Regions from separate parts of the Caballeronia sp. PC1 genome, predicted to be linked through region 1. Evidence: riboswitches for the same ligand, from Rfam matches in the RefSeq annotation. Region 1 holds a riboswitch; the other holds the start of a gene.
The links. A riboswitch is a leader RNA that binds a small molecule or an ion and turns the genes downstream of it on or off. The one in region 1 is predicted to bind cobalamin.
Positions count from the first base shown of each region.

Region 2: another riboswitch for cobalamin. It lies ahead of LY284_RS09485 (TonB-dependent receptor domain-containing protein); the one in region 1 lies ahead of cobW (cobalamin biosynthesis protein CobW).

Region 1 is NZ_JAJUBH010000002.1:444,146-447,547, forward strand. It holds gene LY284_RS17815 (cobyrinate a,c-diamide synthase) at 1-236, opposite strand, end outside; gene cobO (cob(I)yrinic acid a,c-diamide adenosyltransferase) at 242-844, opposite strand; gene LY284_RS17825 (cobalamin biosynthesis protein) at 1,096-1,497, opposite strand; cobalamin riboswitch at 1,578-1,835, shown strand; gene cobW (cobalamin biosynthesis protein CobW) at 1,945-3,048, shown strand; gene cobN (cobaltochelatase subunit CobN) at 3,053-3,402, shown strand, end outside.
Region 2 is NZ_JAJUBH010000001.1:1,964,969-1,968,370, forward strand. It holds gene LY284_RS09485 (TonB-dependent receptor domain-containing protein) at 1-1,317, opposite strand, end outside; cobalamin riboswitch at 1,400-1,713, opposite strand; gene LY284_RS09490 (hypothetical protein) at 1,971-2,339, shown strand; gene LY284_RS09495 (cell division protein ZapA) at 2,336-2,650, shown strand; RNA gene ssrS (6S RNA) at 2,769-2,950, shown strand; gene LY284_RS09505 (EVE domain-containing protein) at 3,046-3,402, shown strand, end outside.

The sequences.
Region 1 (3,402 bases):
GCCTGTGCGAGCAGCGCGCGGCATGCTTCGAGACCGACCATCGACAGATGCAGCGAATAGACGGGCGCGCCGCATGCGCGTTCGAGGATCATCGGATCGAGGAAATCCGGGCCGGTCTTGAAGACGCGCACCTTCAGGCCGCGGCGCGCGTGATGCCGCGCAAGCGCGGCCGTGACCGTGGTCTTGCCTTGATGCGACGCGCTCGCGCCGATGAAAAGAGCGGGGCAGTCGGGCATCGCGTTCAGAACTCGACGCCGCGTTGCGCTTTCACGCCCTGCTCGCGATACGGATGCTTCACGAGGCGCATCTCCGTGACGAGATCGGCGAGTTCGATGAGCGCGTCCGGCGCGTGACGGCCCGTTACGACCACATGCAGCATCGCGGGACGTGACTTCAATACGCCGAGCACTTCGTCGAGCGGCAGATACTCGTACTTGAGCACGGTGTTCAGCTCGTCGAGCACGACCATTTGATACTCGCCGCTTTCGATCATGCGCCGCGCTTCGTTCCAGCCTTTGCGGGCGGTGGCGATATCGGCTTCGCGGTTCTGCGTGTTCCAGGTGTAGCCGTCGCCCATCGTGACGAAATCGCATTGCGCGATCGCGCCGAGGAAATCGCGCTCCGACGTGTGCAGCGCGCCCTTGATGAACTGCACGACGCCGAGCTTCATGCCGTGACCGAGCACGCGCACGGCCATGCCGAAAGCGGCCGTGGTCTTGCCCTTGCCGTTGCCGGTATTCACGATCAACAGACCTTTCTCGTGATCGGCCGCGGCCTGCTTTTTCTCGTGCCCTTCTTTGCGACGCTGGGTCATGCGCAGATGCGATTCGGTATCGGTTTTCACATGATCTCCAGTGTGAAGGAAGGGCCGTATCGTACCCCAGATAACGTGCTAACTCGGCGCTAACAAACGGTGTGCATCATGAAACCATGCAGCAACCGATTCGAGGAGCAAGGAAATGGACGCGATCTACTTATATATGGAACTCATTGCGCTCGTCTTACTCGTCTACGTCTGCAAGGACATGTTCAAAGCGCGAGCCCAGAAAAAGTCCGCTGCAAACGAAGCACCCCGCGCGATGAAGAAGCCGCTCTTCATGTTCCGGCCGCAGAGAAATCGCGCGCCCTTGCAATCGCGACGGTTACGCCGCAATAGATCGTTTTTGGCGCGATGAGCGTGTCCGCGTTGCCTGCGAGCAGCGCGCACGGTTCGCATACGCCATCGACGTTCATTGCTTGTTGCGCATGATATGAAATCGCGGTGCGCGGCGCTTGGGCGATTTCATCGGCGGTAAAGAAGGCGAGCGGCACGCGATGGCGCTCGCAGAACGCGAGCAATCCCGCTTCTTCCCTTTTCGCATCGATGCTCGCGACGATGGCGATCGCGCCGAAATCATGCGCGCCGAGCGCGATGCGCACCGCTCGCTCGATCGAATCCGCGCTCGCACCGCGCCTGCAGCCGATGCCGATCGCGAGCCGCATGATGCTGTGCTCCATGGCGAAACCGGCCTCCCGTAAAGACCGAAGATGATACAACGCCTGTCCGCCTTTTCTTGACGCTCGGCCCCGCCGGCCCTAGACTTTCACGCAGTTTTGGTGCTCGCGCGCGGATTCTCTCGCGCGCAGTTAAACGGGAAGCAGGGCGCGTTCCATTCGGCCGATCGAACGGACGTCAACCTGCGCTGCCCCCGCAACGGTAAGCGATTCCCCGCGCGCACGGTGTTTTTCAACGCGTGTGCGGGAAGCCGGCTTCGAAGCCACTGCGCGAAAACGCGCGGGAAGGCGAAGCGGCGTCATCGTCAGCCCGGATACCGGCCAGACTTCAGAGGGATCGATGCCGCGGGGATGCGGCACGGTCCATGATCCATCGAAGCGCGGCACGACGCACGCGGTCCCCGCAACGCATCGCGCCGACTTTCACGCTTCATCCGCCACGGAGCTACGATGCAAACCCGCAAGATCCCCGTCACGGTCGTGACCGGCTTTCTCGGCAGCGGCAAGACCACGTTGATGCGGCATATCCTCTCCCACGCGCAGGGAAAACGTCTCGCCGTCATCGTCAACGAATTCGGCGAGCTTGGCATCGACGGGGAAATCCTGAAGGGTTGCGGCATCGGCTGCGACGACGAAGCCGGTTCCGCCGATCGCAATCTTTATGAGCTGGCGAATGGCTGCCTGTGCTGCACGGTGCAGGAAGAGTTTTATCCGGTCATGGAGCAACTCGTCGAGCGGCGCGACAGCATCGATCACGTGCTGATCGAAACGTCGGGGCTCGCGTTGCCCAAGCCGCTCGTGCAGGCGTTCAACTGGCCGTCGATCAGGAACGCGTTCACCGTCGATGCGGTCGTGACCGTGGTCGATGGCCCCGCCGCCGCGAGCGGCCAGTTCGCGGCCAATCCCGTCGCGGTCGATGCGCAGCGCAAGGCGGACCCGAATCTCGATCACGAATCTCCGCTGCACGAGTTGTTCGAGGATCAGCTTTCGTCGGCGGATCTGGTCATCGTCAACAAGACCGATCTCATGGACGACGACGCGCTGCAAAAGGTCGTGGCGCTCGTGCGCCCCGAAATCCCGCCCGAAGTGAAGATCGTGCCCGCGCACATGGGTAAGCTCGATGCGCATACGCTGCTCGGGCTCGAATCGGCATCGGAGGAAACCATTCACCTGCGGCACGATCATCACGGCTCGCCCGACGATGCAGGTCATGCCGACCATCACCATGACGAATTCGATTCGGTCGTCGTGCATGGCCGCGTCGAATCGCGCGAGCAGGCTATCGCGGCGCTGCATGCGCTCGTCGAGCATCACACGATCTATCGCGTGAAGGGTTTCGCCGCGTTGCCCGGCGCGGCGATGCGGCTCGTCGTGCAGGGCGTCGGACGGCGCTTCGACAGCTATTTCGACCGGCGCTGGAACGTGAATGAAGTGAATGAACTGAAGGATGCGAAGAGCGAAAGCCGCTTCGTGCTGATCGGCGAAGATCTCGATCGCGACACGTTGCAACGCGCGTTCGACGCCGCGCTCGCGAGCGCGCCCGTGCAGGCCTGACGCAATGCATCTGCTTCGCACGACACCGGGGGGCTTCGTCGACGACGCGCAGGGCGTCATGCGCATCGATCAGACGCGTGCGCCGATCGTCGTGCTCAGTTCCGCCGATACCACGCTCGCCTTGCTCGCAAGCGTGTTTCCGCGTCTGGAAGCGGGCTTTCCCGAAGTGCGGCTGGTGAATCAGTCGTTTCTGCGTCAGCCCGCGTCCGTCGATTTTTATATCGACGATGTATTGCGGCACGCGCAGGTCGTGATCGTCGATCATCTCGGCGGCGAATCGTACTGGCCGTATGGCATCGAGCGGCTCGTCGCGCTGGCGAAGCAGGAAAAGCAACTGCTCGCGATGTTCTCGGG
Region 2 (3,402 bases), on a different contig from region 1:
GCCGCTCATCGGATAGTAGAGGTCGTCGAAGCTCGGCGCGCGAAACGACGCCGCATAGCTCGCGCTCGCGCGCCAGTGCGCATCGAAGTTGTAGGCGTAGCCCAGATAGTAGCTGTTCGCGCCGCCGAAATCGGAATACTGGTCGTGCCGCAGATTCGCCTGCAATTCACTCGCTCCGATGCGCCCGACATAGCCCGCGAACACCGAATTCACGTGACGATCGGGCGCGTCGAACTGATCGGAGTCGAGCGTCTGATCGAGATGTTCGTAGCCGAACAGCAGCTTGTGCGCATCGCTCAGCCTGACATCGTTCTGCCAGGTGTATTGACGATTCTCCGAATTGAAGCGGCTCGTGTAGACGCCGTTCTGCTCGATGTTCGAGCGGTCCTGCCCCTGCGCGATGGTGAAATGCGTGGTCCAGTTGTCCGTGATCCTGCCGTTCGCGAACACGGACGCGGAGCGCACGCGATCGTGCGTTTCGTTGATATCGGTCGGCAGGCCGTAGGCATCGTCGAAACTGTTGACGCCGTTCGATTGCAGAAAGCGCACGCCCGCGTCCCACTTGTCGCTGAATTTGTGGCGCAGAGTCGCCGCGAGGCTTTCGTTGAGATAGCCGTTCGCGTTCGGATTCGCGTTGGGCGCGATGTTCGGATCGATCGACGTGAAGCCGTCGGTCTTCTCGCGCGAGACGTTGACGCTGAAGGTCGTGCGGCCGTCCTTGTCGAGCGCGCCGTTCACGCCCGCCGACTGCCGCTGCGTGTGATAGCTGCCGTACTCGGCCTCGAAGTTGAAGCGCGGCGGATGCGGCTCGCCCTCCTTCGTGAAAATTTGCACGACGCCGCCGATCGCATTCGAGCCATACAGCGCGGACACGTTGCCGTTCACGACCTCGACGCGCCCGATCTGATCGAGCATCAGTTGCGACAACTGCGCCGCGCCGAGCGATGCCGACTCCACGCGCACGCCGTCGATCAGCACGAGCGATTGCGACGAGGCCGCGCCGCGTATGTAAAGCCCCGAATTCGCGCCCGGCCCGCCGTTGCGCGTGATCTGCACGCCGGGCGCGAGCGCGACGAGGCCGAGGGCGTCGCTGGCGTTGGCGTCGGCGATATCCTGTTCGTCGAAAACGGAAGTCTGCGGAATGGAATCCGCGAGCGGTTGCGGGGCGCGCGTCGACGTCACGACGACGGGCGCAAGCGTTTGCGATGCATCATCCGCGGCGTGAGCGGCATGTGCGAACGGCAAGCCGATGACGGTGGCGGCGAGCGCGCCATGACGGGCGAGGCCGTCCCTGAGCGCGGCCAGTGGCGAAACCATGCGTGAAGTATCCGTGTCCGCGTGAGCGCGGCCCCGCTCCCCGCGAGGACGATGCGCGACGAAACGCAGCGCGCATTCATGCGCGCATGCGTCGAACTCTGGCCGGTATCCGGGCTGGCGACGCATCGTCTCGCCTTCCCGCGCATCGTGCGCAGTGGCGTCGTCACGTTTCTTGCAGTGAGGCATGCGCGATACCGGATCGGCACGCACGCGCTGCAAAAACGCGCATGAGACGACTTGCAACTTGCGTTGCGGTCGCTTACCGTTGCGGGGGCAGCACAGGTTGGCTCGTCCGCGGCGAGTCCTGGTTGGACTTCGAGGACTTCACTCCCTGTTTCCCGTTTGACTGCATCCGCGAGAAACGCAAATGCGAGCACCAAAAGTGCGGCAAGTGTAGGAGCGCGGGTTGGGGCCGTCAAGAAAACGGCACGGACAACATGGCGCGGCGCACGACGAATCGAACAAGAACCGAACGCGCAGCCGGGCCGACCTGTCCTCACGGGTCGCACTCAGCGCTCGCGTTTTCTGCACACGAATGCACGCGATCGATGGTTTAAGCGCGAGATCGCGTGCTGTTACGTCTCGAAACGAGACATTTATCGGAAGCGCTGTTTAACCGCGCTAAAATGCGAGGTCTTTAGAGGACGCAGCACATGCTCAACGAACTCGAATCACTGTCAGGAAATATCGGCCGGCTGATCCAGATCAGCGAGCGCCACAAGCAGGCGCATCAGGCGCTGCAGGACCAACTCGCACAACTGCGCGCCGATTATGCGAACGTGCAGGCCGAGCTCGCGCAAGTGCGCGAAGAACGCGACACGCTGCAATCCGAACGCGATTCGCTCTCCGCCAAAATCGACGACGCGCAAGTGCGTCTCAACGCCATTCTCGAAAAGCTGCCGCGCGTCAAGTCCGGGCAGCATGCCGAATCCGACAATCAACTCGATCTCCTCGAAGCCGATTCGCAGGAAGCACATGAAGCGGAGTTGCACGGCGAGCATCATCAAGGGGAGAAGGCATGACGACCACGCAGATCGAAGTATCCATTCTCGGGCAGCAATACCGCCTCGCGTGCTCGCCCGAAACGGAAGCCGCGCTGCGCGAAGCCGTCGCGCGCGTCGATGCCGAAATGAACAAGGTGCGCAACGCGAGCAGCGTGCGCGGCACGGATCGCATCGCGGTGATGGCCGCGCTTTCGCTGGCGTCGGAATTGCTTAAGCTGCAGGACAGCGTGCGCCACGGCGAGGCGTTTCCCGCCGAGGAGATCCGCCGCACCATGCACTCGATGAACGAGCAACTGGGCGCTGTGATCGCGCAATACGAAGCGCAGTAAGCAGGCACGGTGAAGCGCTTGCGCGTCGAGTCAATCAGCGCGCAATGTCAATCGAAAAAAGAAACCGCGCGAACGCCACCAGATAGCTGCAACGGGCAAACGATTGGTGTAAAGTGACGTTTCCCTGCCTGGTTCGCCAAGGTCATATATTCCTTGAACCAATGCTACATTGGCACGGTTGCGGAACCTTGCAGCACGGGCGCGCGCGTCGCTAGTCCGATGTACCCGAAGTGTTGCTTACCGCGACCAATCTTGAACCCAGGTTCAGGATGCCGGCCTAGCGGCTGTGGCGGGGACCTATCTCAAACGGCATCGGTTTTACCGATGCCGTTTTCATTTGCGTCGACGACTAGCCCCGACGATTTGCCCCGACGATTTCCGCATAGCGAACAATCATGCGCTACTGGCTGATGAAGTCCGAACCGGACGAAGCGAGCATCGATCACCTCGCGCACGCGCCGAAGAAAACCCTGCCGTGGACGGGCGTGCGCAACTATCAGGCGCGCAACTTCATGCGCGATCAGATGAGCATCGGCGACGGCGTGCTCTTCTATCATTCGAGCTGCCCCGAGCCGGGCATCGCGGGCATCGCGAAGGTGTGCTCGACGGCTTATCCCGATCCCACGCAGTTCGATCCGGAAAGCGACTACTACGATCCGAAATCGACGCAGGAAACGCCGCGCTGGATGCTCGTGGACGTGAAGTTCGTGAAGAAGACGCCGCTCATTGCACTCGCGGCGCTGCGCGAACAC